DNA from 4 places in the Bacillus sp. LR_5 genome. Region 2 is predicted to be linked to each of the others. Evidence: riboswitches for the same ligand, from Rfam matches in the RefSeq annotation. Region 2 holds a riboswitch; each other region holds the start of a gene.

Region 1 (3,393 bases), on a different contig from region 2:
TTGCTGCTGTCTTATGGGTTCGTCTTGGCAGGATTTATCGAAAATGCATTCTTAATGACGCTTATTATTTCAACGATTTCATTAGGCGTTGTCGTTCCAACGTTAAAAGAAGAACGAATCATGAATTCAAATATCGGGCAGATTATTTTGCTCGTTGCTGTTATTGCTGATTTGGCTACGATGATTCTTCTTGCTGTTTTTTCCTCTTTATACGGAGAGGACAGCGGAAACATGTGGCTTCTGATGATCCTGTTTGCAGCCGGAGTGGTGCTTTACTTTTTCGGCCGGGTCTTCAAACATCGCTCTTTTGTTCAATCCATGTCAAAAGGGACGATCCAGATCGGAACGCGCGCGATTTTTACGTTAATTATCGTACTCGTTGCCCTGTCTGAATCACTTGGGGCAGAAAATATTCTCGGCGCTTTCTTAGCAGGGGTTCTCGTTTCCCTTCTTTCACCAAACAAAGAACTTGTTCAGCAGCTGGATTCATTCGGCTACGGGTTCTTAATTCCGATTTTCTTTGTGATGGTCGGTGTGAAGCTGGATATATGGACCCTTTTCCAAGATCCGAAAATATTAATCATGATTCCGCTTCTGCTTCTGGCGTTGTTAGTCAGCAAAATCATTCCTGTCCTGTACTTGAAGAAGTGGTATGATAACCGAACTGTTTTGGCATCTGGTTTCCTGCTGACATCAACGCTTTCGCTCGTGATTGCCGCTGCGACAATCGGTCAGCAGCTTCACGTGATCAGCGCAAATATGTCAGGAGCGCTGACGTTAGTAGCCGTCATTGCCAGTATTTTTTCGCCGGTCTTCTTTAAAAAATTGTACAAACGGGAGGAGCAGCCGGAGGAGAAAAAGACGATTACGTTTATCGGTGCAAACCAAATGACATTGCCTGTTACTCTTGAACTGCCGGAGGAAGAGTATGATGTGCGTGTTGTACACGTATACCAAGAGAATGCGGAGGAAAAGCTGTCAGAATCAGTATTTACTGTCGAAACGATTTCTGACTATGAACACGAGACGCTTGAGTCACTCGGCATTTTTGATACGGATATCCTCGTTGTTGCGACAGGGAATGAAGACATGAATGCGGACATTGCATTACTTGCAAAAGAAAAAGGCACAGAAAGAATCATTGCCAGCGTAGGATCACCGGAGAATGAAGCAGCTCTGAAGGAGCAGGGAATCAGCATCTTTTCTATTTTGTTGTCAACAAAAACACTGCTTCGCGCTCTGATAGAAGCGCCTGGAGTCATGAGGCTTCTCACGAACCAGGAGTCTTCGCTGTATCAAATTAATATGGAAAACAGCACTTACGACGGTGTGATTTTGCGGGAATTCCCTTTAACAGGCGACGTCATCTTTGTCAGGATTTTCAGAGGTGTGGATAGCATCGTTCCACATGGGGACACAAGGCTGAAACTGGGAGACCGCTTAATTGTTACCGGATCTCGCGGGTACGTAACGGAGCTTAAGAAAACATTAGAAGGATAAACCTTGACCAAATAGGGATTCGTGTTAATATAGAGGTGCAGAACAATTCAATATGTATTCGTATAACCACTAGGGGTGTCCTTCATAAGGGCTGAGATAAAAGTGTGACTTTTAGACCCTCATAACTTGAACAGGTTCAGACCTGCGTAGGGAAGTGGAGCGGTATTTGTGTTATTTTACTATGCCAATTCCAAACCACTTTTCCTTGCGGGAAAGTGGTTTTTTTATTTATCAGACAGGGGGAATGACGTGTGAAGTTTTCAGAAGAATGCCGCAGTGCAGCCGCAGAATGGTGGGAGGGGAGTTTTGTCCATCCGTTCGTTCAGGGAATCGGTGATGGAACGCTTCCGATTGACCGTTTTAAATACTACGTGCTTCAGGATTCTTATTATTTAACGCATTTTGCGAAGGTGCAATCGTTTGGCGCCGCTTATGCGAAGGACCTTTATACAACGGGACGGATGGCAAGCCACGCCCAAGGTACATATGAGGCGGAAATGGCGCTTCATCGCGAGTTTGCGGAGCTGTTGGAAATCAGTGAGGAAGAGCGTAAGGCGTTTAAGCCGTCTCCTACGGCATACTCTTATACATCCCATATGTACCGTTCGGTTTTGAGCGGGAATTTTGCTGAGATCTTAGCTGCCCTGCTGCCATGCTACTGGCTTTATTACGAGGTAGGTGAGAAATTGCTGCATTGTGATCCGGGGCATCCGATTTATCAGAAGTGGATCGGCACATACGGCGGTGACTGGTTCAGACAGCAGGTCGAAGAGCAAATCAATCGGTTTGATGAGCTGGCGGAAAACAGCACGGATGAAGTGCGCGCCAAGATGAAAGAGAATTTTGTTATTTCCAGCTTCTATGAATATCAATTTTGGGGAATGGCCTATCGAAAAGAAGGCTGGTCCGACCGCGGCATAAAAGAGGTGGAGGAATTTGGAGCTTCACGCCATAACTGATGACTGCAAGCCGGTTGAAGAGTTAGCGAGAGCCATCATAGCTATTCGGAATGAAGTTGATTTTATACACATTCGGGAACGGTCAAAATCGGCGGCCGACATTTTGAAACTGCTCGGGCTTATTTCCGAAGGCGGTGTTGATAAGCGAAAACTGGTCATGAATGGGCGGGTGGATATTGCGCTTTTTTCTACGATTCATCGCGTGCAGCTGCCGAGCAGCAGCTTTTCGCCGAAGCAGGTCAGAGCCAGATTTCCTCACCTTCATATCGGTCGGTCGGTGCATTCGCTTGAGGAAGCGGTTCAAGCAGAAAAGGAAGACGCTGACTACGTGTTGTTCGGCCATGTGTTTGAAACGGATTGTAAAAAGGGTCTTGAAGGCAGAGGTGTGTCATTGCTGTCAGATATCAAACAGCGGATTTCCGTCCCGGTTATTGCGATCGGCGGAATGACGCCGGACAGATTAAGAGACGTAAAACGAGCAGGAGCAGACGGTATTGCAGTCATGTCGGGAATTTTTTCTTCCGCTGACCCTTTGGAAGCTGCCAGACGATATTCCCGCAAGCTAAAGGAGATGCGCTATGAAAAGGCATTATGATGCAGTTGTCATTGGAGGCGGAATTATCGGTTCCGCGATTGCTTATCATTTAGCAAAGGAAAACAAAAACATCGCATTGTTTGAAAGTGGAACAATGGGCGGCAGAACAACAAGTGCTGCTGCCGGAATGCTGGGCGCCCATGCCGAGTGCGAGGAACGTGACGCGTTTTTTGACTTTGCCATGCACAGCCAGCGTCTGTACAAAGGTCTTGGAGAAGAGCTTTACACATTATCCGGTATTGATATCAGACAGCATAACGGCGGTATGTTTAAGCTTGCGTTTTCTGAAGAAGACGTGCAGCGGCTGAGGAAGATGGATGACTTAGGTTCTGTCAGCTG
Region 2 (3,393 bases):
CGGCTTTTTTGCCCCCCACCGCTTCATCAGGCTGCTGTAGCTTTCTATAATGGTGAGCGGCGTTTTCAATTCGTGTGAAGCATCTTGAACAAATTGCTGCTGTTTATCATAGTGCTTCTTCAGCATCATTGCCATTTCATTAAATGTCAGCCCCATTTGATACAATTCATCGTTGGACTGTCCTTCTAAAGAAATCGTTTTAAATTCTTTGTCTCGCTGTATGTCTTTCATTGTGATCATTAATCGTCTGATCGGATTGATGATTCGGCGGGCTAGCAAGCTGCCTGCAAAAAAAGAAGCAATGCAGACAGCAGCACTTGCAGCGATTAAGATGATTTTCAGCAGAAACAGACTCTCTTCTGTGTTCTCCAGCCTTTCAACCAGCTGAAGAGACACCACTTGTCCATCGGTCCAAATCACCGGAACAGCAGCCTCGGCAAACAGCTTGCCGTCATGTTTCCTCACATCTGCCGTTTCTCCGCTATGAAAAGAGAGAGGAAAACCTTTATAGGCTTTTTCTTTTGTGATCGTCATAACGGCTTTTTGATCACCATTCACTACACGCACCATGCCATTTGCCGGAAGATAGGCCTGCAGCATATCCTGCAAAGCCACTCCTTCTGTTTCAGCGGCACGCAGCGCTTCGGCAATGTTATCCGTCTCATCAGCAAGCCGGGATGCATCCTTTGATGTCAGCGCAGACGAAAAAATGAGATAGACTGCGGTATGCACCAAAATTAATAAAATCAACAGTGATATTGATGTGTATAGATGAATCTTGGTCTTCAGCTTCATCGTTTACCCCTTAATGGCATAGCCGACCCCGCGAATCGTATGGATCAGCTGTTTTTCGTAAGGATAGTCCAGTTTTTTTCTGATGTATCTTATGTAGACGTCCACGACATTTGTATCACCGATATAATCAAATCCCCATACCGAGCTTAGAATTTGCTCCCGTGTCAGCACTTGCTGCGGATGCTTTAGCATATAGACGAGTAGATCAAATTCCCGCGGCGTTAATTCCACCTCTTTGTCTCCGCGTCTCACTTCACGGGTTTTTTCGTTCACCCGCAAATCGTCATATGTAAGAAAGGTGCCGATATCTTCCGTTTTTGTTCCATTTTGCCGCAGCGCCGCCCTGATTCTCGCAAGTAATTCCTCGATTTCAAACGGCTTGGTGACATAGTCATTCGCACCGATATCCAGACCTGTTACCTTATCAGGAATGCTGTCTCGCGCCGTTAATAATATGACCGGTGTCTGCGAATCCGTTTTTCTCAAGCGGCGCAGCACTTCCAGTCCGCTAAGCCCCGGCAGCATGACATCAAGAAGCACCAAGGAATGCCCGCCTTCCGCGGCCGCCTCAAGACCTTCTGTTCCATTGTGTTTAATGGTCACGCCGTATCCTTCATATTCCAATTCAAGCTGCAGAACCCTGGCGATTTTTTCTTCATCTTCCACAATTAATATGTGTCCTTTGTCCAAATGTGATCATCCTCTCCTGTCCCTATATGAAAAAAATGATTTCGTTGTTTACAAAATGATTCTTATCATCTATTATGATGTCAAAATAAAAAATTGTATACGGAAAGCACTAGGGGTGCTGTTTTGGCTGAGATAAAGCGCGAAAGAAACGCGCTTTGATCCCTTATGACCCGATCTGGATAATACCAGCGTGGGGAAGTGCAGGTTGACCGAATGGTGTATTTTTTTGTGCGCTTAATCGATCTATGACTGCATATTCCCTTAGGATATGCAGTTTTTTATTTTACCAAAAAAACAGGAGGTCGGAGAAATGGAACATATTTGCGGTACAAGCAGAATCGCCGGTTTTCGCTTCTCTTTATATCCGATGACGGATGATTTTATCAGTGTGATCAAGTCTGCGCTGAAAAAAACAGATACATCCAAGGTTTGGACGAAAACCGACCATATCAGCACGGTGTTACGCGGATCGATTGATCATGTATTCGATGCTGCAAAAGCCATTTACCTTCATGCAGCAAACAGCGAAAAACACATCGTCATGAACGGCACGTTTTCCATTGGATGCCCGGGTGACACACAGGGGGATACATATCTTTCCAAAGGCGATAAGCGTGTCAATGAAGATGCTGTCCGAGGCTTGAAGGCGGAAGCGCCGTGCCAATTTGCCCTTTATCCAATGAACGAGCCGGATTATATGGGATTGATTATGAAGGCTGTCGACATTGCAAAAGCCCAAGGCACTTTCGTACAGAGTGTCCATTACGCGAGCGAGCTTGACGGGGATGCGCATGACGTATTCAGCACATTGGAAGCCGTTTTCCGCATGGCCGAGCAGCAAACAAACCATATCACCATGACTGTGAATCTTTCGGCTAACAGTCCATCAAGAAAAAACAGAAAGCAGGGATAAAATGAAAAGCTGGAAAGTAAAAGAAATTGTCATCATGTCCGTTATCAGTATCGTATTTGCCGTTGTTTATTTATTATTTACACATTTCGGAAACGTGCTTGCAGGTATGTTTGGGCCAATCGCCTATGAACCGATTTACGGCATTTGGTTTATCGTTTCTGTGATCGCCGCGTACATGATTCAAAAACCGGGTGCGGCGCTCGTTTCTGAAATCATTGCCGCTCTCGTTGAGTGCCTGCTGGGAAATCCGTCTGGCCCGATGGTCATCGTGATTGGCATTGTTCAAGGGCTCGGGGCTGAGGCTGTATTTCTTGCAACACGCTGGAAAGCATACTCTCTCCCTATCCTTATGCTGGCCGGTATGGGGTCTTCAGTAGCCAGCTTTTTCTATGATCTCTTTGTTTCTGGCTATGCAGCCTATTCACCAGGTTATCTGCTCATTATGCTTGTGATCCGCCTCATTTCCGGCGCGCTTTTGGCGGGGCTTCTCGGAAAAGCTGTCAGCGACTCTCTCGCTTATACAGGTGTGTTAAACGGAATGGCACTCGGAAAGGAACTGAAAAAGAAAAGGAAGCGGGCGTCAGAACATGCAAGCCTTTGATGAGCTTCTGACGGTTGAGCAGCTCAGCTTCTCTTATGAAGAAGACGAGAAACCGGTTTTTCAAGACATTTCGTTTGAGCTTCAAAAAGGAGAATGTGTTTTATTATTAGGACCGAGCGGATGCGGTAAAAGCTCGCTCGCCCTTTGTTTAAAAGGTCTATATCCGGAGGCTTGCGACGGCATTCAGTCCGGACATGTATTTCTATTTCAAAAGCCGGTCACAGATGCTGAAACCTCCGAAACGATTGCTCAGCATGCCGGGGTCGTTTTTCAGGATCCTGATCAGCAGTTCTGCATGCTGACGGTGGAGGACGAAATTGCGTTCGGGCTGGAAAATCTGCAAATTCCAAAAGAAGAAATGACAGAGAAAATCAACGCCGTATTAGAAAAATTA
Region 3 (3,393 bases), on a different contig from region 2:
TTCATGATTTCACAGATTTCTTCAAAATGAGTATACAAAAAGCTTTCCTGATGATGGGCCAGACACCACTGTGCCATAATCGCTCCCCCGCGTGACACAATTCCTGTTGTCCGTTTGGCGGTTAGCGGGACATACCGCAGCAAAACACCCGCGTGAATCGTAAAATAATCCACTCCCTGCTCTGCCTGCTCGATCAGCGTATCACGGTAAATCTCCCACGTTAAATCCTCCGCTACGCCGTTTACTTTTTCAAGCGCCTGATAAATCGGAACAGTTCCCACAGGCACAGGGCAATTGCGAATAATCCATTCACGCGTCGTATGAATATCTTTACCGGTAGATAGATCCATCATCGTATCCGCTCCCCAGCGGATGGCCCACGTCATTTTTTCCACTTCTTCTTCAATTGATGACGTAACCGCTGAATTCCCGATATTCGCATTAATCTTCACATGGAAATTCCGGCCAATAATCATCGGTTCACTTTCAGGGTGATTAATATTTGAAGGAATGATCGCCCGGCCGCTTGCTACCTCACCTCTGACAAATTCGGGAGATACATGCTCGCGAATGGCGATAAACTCCATCTCAGGTGTAATGATCCCCTTTTTGGCATAATGCATTTGGGTGACATTTTGACCCGCTTTCGCCCGCAGCGGTTTCCGCTTTAGTTCTGGGTAGCTTTTGTTTGGGATTGCCTTTTTATAACCGTTATCTTCTGGTTTTATAGTCCGTCCTTCATATTCTTCCACATCGTTACGCTCTGTGATCCATTTTTGGCGGAGCGGCTTTAATCCTTCTTGAATATTAATGGTCACATCAGGGTCAGTATACGGTCCGCTTGTATCATAGACACGCACAGGCGCGTTTTCCTCTTCGCCGAACGATCCTGTCGTCGGACTTAAGGCGATTTCCCTCATCGGCACTTGGATGTCCGAGGAAGAACCCTCCACGTATACTTTCTTACTCCCCGAAAAACTCGACATAATGGAAATGTTGGCTTGCTGCACTGAATCGTTTTGCATCATTGATCCTTCCCCTCTCTTCTTTTGAAAGGACAAAATCAAGCCCATAACCAGCACAAAAAACCGGATTCAAGTGAATGAACCCGGTTACAGTCAGAAAGAAACATATTATTGCCCAGCACGACAATAATAAAAACAATTCCTCTACTTCCCCACGCTGGTACGAACCAGATCAGGTCCAAAGGGTTAAGAAGCTTACCTTCTCTCTCAGCCCGAAAACGGGCACCCCCAGTAACTATTGATTTCGGACTCATCTTAACATAAAACCAATCGAAAAAAAAGAGGAATATAGAAAATATTCAGCTAATTCAACCCAAATATTTGACCCGCAGCGGGATTTCAAAAATCTCATGTTCACCCCTCATCACCCGATATGCCTTTGCACCCGGTCTTGAACTCACAGTCTGAAACAGCTGATCATTTATGAAATGGAGAGCCGCTCCATCGTCCGCCGCATAGCCATCGCACAAGAATTCGTTAGATATCAACTGATGGTATATCGGCCTCCGGTTCTTTTCACCGTCATAATGAGGACAAAAGCTCCCTTGCAAAAAACCTAAACTTTTCATACTTGTCAGCGGTCCTGCCGAATCTGTCACTCCTTCTTCAAACCAGCAGATCGCACCGGCACTTAATCCAGCTAAAATCACCCCGTTCTTCCATGCCTCTCTGAGAATAAGATCCAGCCCCCATTCCTTCCACAGCACAAGCATATTCCGCGTATTTCCCCCGCCAACATAAATCACGTCCTTTTCCATAACAAAAGAAATGAAGTCTGTTGTCGGCGGCTTAAATAAGGATAAATGAGACGGCACACAATCCAGTGTTTGAAAAGCATGATAAAACCGCTGAATATAGTTTTGGGAATCACCGCTCGCCGTCGGCAAAAAACAAATGCGAGGCGACTTCCGTCCCGATTGATTGATGATATATTGATCGAGGGACAAATTTTCCGGTTCCATCGAAAAACCCCCCGCCGCCCATCGCAATAATCTGTTTCATCATCCCACTCCCCGAAAAAATTTGTTAATCATTATAGCATTTTGTATAAATCCATGAAACAAGGCTAAATACTTCTCAATAGGAAGATCTAAAAGATAAAACCCACTAACAGGCGGTGAAGGCATTGAACGATTTTTCAACCCCAATCATACCTATAATGATTCTTGATTGCTTAACGACAATACAAATCATCATTAAAAAGTACACTGTCGCAATAACGGAAACTGCAAACCCCGACCTCCGAACAGCGTTGCATGATCAATTAGATGCAGCTGTTCATCTGCATGGGGAACTATCTGAACTTCTGATGGAAAAAGGCTGGCTCCTGAGTAAGCCATTTCAAATCGATTTGCTTTTATCTTGCAGAGAACTGTAACAAAGTCACAAAAAAAGACGGAATCTCATCTTTCAGATCCCGTCTCTCCCTTTTATTGCTCCACTCTTCTTAAAGCCTCGTTTACCGTTTCTTTTATAAACGCGTCTTCACCGCTTAATCGGTCTAAACTGAGATCGCCGTTTCTCAGCCTTTCGGAAATATTGTTTATATCCTCCTCTACCGTGATTTGCAGCTCACCAGCCAAAAACATTCTGTGTAATTCATCAGCAACCATACTTTCTTTATCCATTTCAATCCGCTCCTTTGCTTTCAATAGTATTCTTAGTCTGTCCCTAGGCCGGACGAATAATAGGTAAAAAGTATGAATCAAATGAATCTTTTTTCTTCCTTCTTACGTATATCTGTTGAGAAAAAGAAAAAGGGGAAGATCTAACATGTCATTTTTTAAGAAGCTCGCAGCAAGTGCCGGTATCGGTGCTGCAAAAGTAGATACAATTTTAGAGAAAGACGCATATTATCCAGGAGAAGAAGTACGGGGAACTGTCCATGTCAAAGGCGGGAAAATCTCTCAGGACATCCGCTATATTGATTTACAGCTTAACACACGGTACGTCATTGTAAAAGACGATGAAGAACACCGGAAATACGCTACAATTCATTCTTTTCAGGTCACTGGTTCATTCACCATTCAGCCTGGAGAAGAGCATCAATTTCCGTTCTCATTCACCCTCCCTCTTGATACACCGATTACTGTAGGGAAAGTAGAGGTCGCCGTGGTGACAGACCTTGATATACAAGGCGGTATCGATAAATCCGACCACGACCGCATTTTCGTTGAAGCGCACCCTTGGATTGAAAGTGTGCTGGAAGCAATCGAAAACCTAGGTTTCCGTCTTAACGAAGCAGATTGTGAACAAGCACCCTACTTCCAACGCCGCCTTCCGTTCGTTCAAGAATTTGAGTTCATTCCGACATCAGGCTACTATCGTCAGATGCTTGAGGAATTAGAGCTTATTTTCCTTTTAGACG
Region 4 (3,393 bases), on a different contig from region 2:
CGTCTCAGCGGCTCTTCAGCAAAAATTTTATCCGGCAGATTCGGCATTTGAAATTGCTTTGAGCGGAGCTTACGCTTCGATTGGATTATATGAAACACCAAGTGCAGAAATCAGGGAAAAAGCGATTGGTTTGTTAGAGGACTTGGGAGCAATTGAATATGCCGACCGCCGCTATGAAACCCTTTCTCAAGGAGAAAAACAAAGAGCCTTGATTGCAAGAGCGCTAATGGCTGATCCGGAGCTGCTGATACTGGACGAACCGGTCACAGGACTGGATTTTATTGCCCGGGAAAAGCTGTTAGACACGATTACATACATTGCAAATAAAGAAAATGCGCCATCGATCCTTTACGTGACTCATCATGCGGAAGAAATTTTGCCGATCTTTGACAAAGCCCTTTTGTTAAAACAGGGAGAGGTCTTTAAATCGGGAGAAATAAAGGAAATGCTTACTGATCAAATACTTTCCGCTTTTTTTGATACGCCAATCCATGTATTATGGAATCAGGATCGGCCGTTTTTAACAAGAGCCGAGCCGATAACGAATGCCTGACAAACACATATCGATTCATCCTAGGGGTGCTTTGCGAAGCTGAGAGAGACTTTGTCTTAACCCTTTTGACCTGATCTGGATCATGCCAGCGGAGGGAAGCGGTGAAAAAACGGAGTACATAGGACTCTGTTTGTTTTTATTAAGCCGTTTCATAACATTTGAAACGGCTTTTTTGATTTTAAAGAATAGGAGCGGATCACATTGAATCAACAAATAGACTCTCTGTTAACAAAGGTGGAAGATCAAAAGGAGGAGCTTATTCAGCTAGCAAAAACGCTGATGTCCTATAAAACACCTGCTCCGCCTGCAAGAAATACCGACGGCATTCAGTCCTGGATTGCTGGGTTTTTAAATGAAATGGGATTCTCGATCGATAAATGGGACGTGTACCCAGGAGATCCCAATGTTGTAGGTCTACTAAAGGGAACAGATTCAGCAGATTATCATAGCTTGATCATCAATGGCCATGTAGATGTGGCAGAGGTAAAAGAGGATGAGGAGTGGGAGCATGATCCGTTTCATCCAATTGAAAAAAACGGTCTCTTAATCGGGCGAGGCGCTTCTGATATGAAAGGCGGAATGGCGTGTGTGCTGTTTGCGGTGAAATTGATTCGTGAAGCCGACATTGAACTTCCCGGTGATTTGATTCTGCAATCGGTTATCGGGGAGGAAGTCGGAGAAGCCGGCACGCTTGAATGCTGCAAGAGGGGCTATCATGCTGATTTTGCAGTTGTCGCGGATACGAGCGATATGCATATTCAAGGTCAAGGCGGTGTCATTACAGGCTGGATTGAAATCAAAAGCAGTCAAACGTTTCATGATGGGACGAGGCGGAATATGATTCATGCAGGCGGAGGAACATTCGGAGCAAGCGCAATTGAAAAAATGGCAAAAATCATTGCGGGGCTCGGGGAACTGGAGCGCCACTGGTCTATCATGAAACGTTATCCCGGTTTTAAACCAGGCACAAATACGATTAACCCGGCTGTCATAGAAGGCGGCAGACATGCGGCTTTTATAGCTGACGAGTGCCGGCTGTGGATCACAGTCCATTTTTACCCGAATGAAACCCATGAACAAGTGGCAGCGGAAATAGAAGATTACATTAACCGGCTGAGTGACAGTGATATTTGGCTTAGGGAAAACCGCCCTGTCTTCAAGTGGGGAGGCTCATCTATGATTGAAGACAGAGGAGAAATTTTTCCGGCACTGGAAGTTGACCCTGGCCACCCAGGCGTCTCAGCGCTTACAGCGTCTCATCAGAAAGTGAAACGGGAGCGTCCGGTTATTGACGTTTCTCAATCCGTTACAGACGGAGGATGGCTGTATAATGCCGGCATTCCAAGCGTGATTTACGGACCTGGAGATCTTCACAATGCACACTCCGTGAACGAGGAGGTATCGATTGAGCAGCTGGTAGATTATACGAAAATTATGCTCAATTTTATCATCGGCTGGTGCAGCTGTAAAAAAGAACAGTGACCATGAAAATTTTTTCTTGCTGACAAGGTTCAGCCCGCCCGTTCATATACTTGAAAAAAGGACGGAAAAAGGACGTGATGGAATGATCAGCATTTCAGAATTTCAGGTGAAGGATGTCGTCAATGTCTCAAACGGAAAAAAGCTGGGGAGCATTGGTGATATAGATATCAATGTGACCACTGGCAAAATTCAGGCGATCATACTAGGAGGAAATGGGAAAGTTCTCGGATTTTTTGGAAAAGAAGAGGAATTGGTCATTCCATGGCGAAATATAGTAAAAATCGGGGAAGATGTAATCTTGGTCCGATTAAATGAACCGCATGCATAACCTGCTCGTCTGCCGCGGATTGGCAAATGCCGGAAGTCTGGATTCTTCCGGCACATTTCATTTAGAAATATGCAAATCGGCGCTCAACGAATGCAGAAAGATGTGGTAAAATAAGTGGGAAATTCCGCTTTTTTAAATGTTTGTCGAAAGGTTGGATCATCATGAATACATATCACCCATTCAGTCTTACCACACCCTCGACACTCATGATACAAGACTGGACACAAACGAATCAAAACAACAGAGAAGTCATTGCCGGATTTACTACGAAAAACGGCGGTGTCAGCCAAAAGCCTTTTGAATCGTTAAATACAGGATTGCACGTTCATGACAAAGATGCAGATGTAGTTAAAAATCGTGAATATATTGCCGATATGTTTAATATTGATTTGCAGTCTTGGGTATTTGCTGATCAGACACATGATAATCGCGTTCAGAAAGTGACGCAGAGGGATAGGGGAAAAGGCGCCCGTGAGTATCACACAGCTCTAAAAGCAACGGACGGGCTCTATACAAATGAAAAGAATGTGTTTTTGGCATTATGCTTTGCTGATTGTGTGCCTCTTTTCTTTTATGATCCGGTTAAATCGCTTATCGGGGTCGCCCATGCCGGGTGGAAAGGCACTGTCAAACAGATTGGCAGAGAAATGGTGAAGCAATGGACCGAGCAGGAAGGTTCAAATCTCTCAGATATTTATGCTGTTATAGGACCGTCTATCAGCGGAGCATGCTATACAGTAGACGACCGTGTCATGGATGCTGTCCGGGCATTGCCAGTTTCAGCAGAACGTGCCGTAAATCAGACGGCACAGGCACAATATCAGCTTGACCTGAAAGAGCTGAACCGCCTTATATTGATCGACAGCGGTTTGGCAAATGAACAGATTTCTGTCAGTGGTTTATGCACGGAAAGTGAGCCGTCTCTTTTCTATTCTCACCGCCGCGATCAGGGGAAAACTGGACGGATGATGTCCTTTATCGGAATGAAGGAGGCATAAAAGATCTTGCGTGTTGTTGATAATTTACGACA

The links. Region 2 has a riboswitch for thiamine pyrophosphate ahead of thiU (HMP/thiamine ABC transporter substrate-binding protein ThiU). Riboswitches for the same ligand answer to the same signal wherever they lie in the genome.
Region 1: it holds a riboswitch for thiamine pyrophosphate, as region 2 does, so the genes downstream of both, tenA (thiaminase II) here and thiU (HMP/thiamine ABC transporter substrate-binding protein ThiU) in region 2, are expected to answer to the same signal.
Region 3: it holds a riboswitch for thiamine pyrophosphate, as region 2 does, so the genes downstream of both, thiC (phosphomethylpyrimidine synthase ThiC) here and thiU (HMP/thiamine ABC transporter substrate-binding protein ThiU) in region 2, are expected to answer to the same signal.
Region 4: it holds a riboswitch for thiamine pyrophosphate, as region 2 does, so the genes downstream of both, RAC86_RS12270 (acetylornithine deacetylase) here and thiU (HMP/thiamine ABC transporter substrate-binding protein ThiU) in region 2, are expected to answer to the same signal.

Annotation. Positions count from the first base shown of each region.
Region 1 is NZ_JAVAXX010000002.1:3,866-7,258, forward strand. It holds gene RAC86_RS00815 (monovalent cation:proton antiporter family protein) at 1-1,500, shown strand, start outside; TPP riboswitch at 1,562-1,670, shown strand; gene tenA (thiaminase II) at 1,752-2,459, shown strand; gene tenI (thiazole tautomerase TenI) at 2,437-3,054, shown strand; gene thiO (glycine oxidase ThiO) at 3,038-3,393, shown strand, end outside.
Region 2 is NZ_JAVAXX010000216.1:2,991-6,383, reverse strand. It holds gene ykoH (two-component system sensor histidine kinase YkoH) at 1-795, opposite strand, end outside; gene ykoG (two-component system response regulator YkoG) at 799-1,485, opposite strand; TPP riboswitch at 1,587-1,699, shown strand; gene thiU (HMP/thiamine ABC transporter substrate-binding protein ThiU) at 1,796-2,398, shown strand; gene RAC86_RS28250 (ECF transporter S component) at 2,400-2,999, shown strand; gene RAC86_RS28245 (ABC transporter ATP-binding protein) at 2,986-3,393, shown strand, end outside.
Region 3 is NZ_JAVAXX010000235.1:264-3,656, reverse strand. It holds gene thiC (phosphomethylpyrimidine synthase ThiC) at 1-1,025, opposite strand, end outside; TPP riboswitch at 1,158-1,265, opposite strand; partial or broken gene RAC86_RS29365 (Type 1 glutamine amidotransferase-like domain-containing protein) at 1,334-2,027, opposite strand; gene RAC86_RS29360 (spore coat protein) at 2,152-2,403, shown strand; gene RAC86_RS29355 (hypothetical protein) at 2,456-2,659, opposite strand; gene spo0M (sporulation control protein Spo0M) at 2,799-3,393, shown strand, end outside.
Region 4 is NZ_JAVAXX010000046.1:8,851-12,243, forward strand. It holds gene RAC86_RS12265 (ABC transporter ATP-binding protein) at 1-553, shown strand, start outside; TPP riboswitch at 566-667, shown strand; gene RAC86_RS12270 (acetylornithine deacetylase) at 755-2,035, shown strand; gene RAC86_RS12275 (YlmC/YmxH family sporulation protein) at 2,118-2,363, shown strand; gene pgeF (peptidoglycan editing factor PgeF) at 2,525-3,361, shown strand; gene RAC86_RS12285 (YggS family pyridoxal phosphate-dependent enzyme) at 3,368-3,393, shown strand, end outside.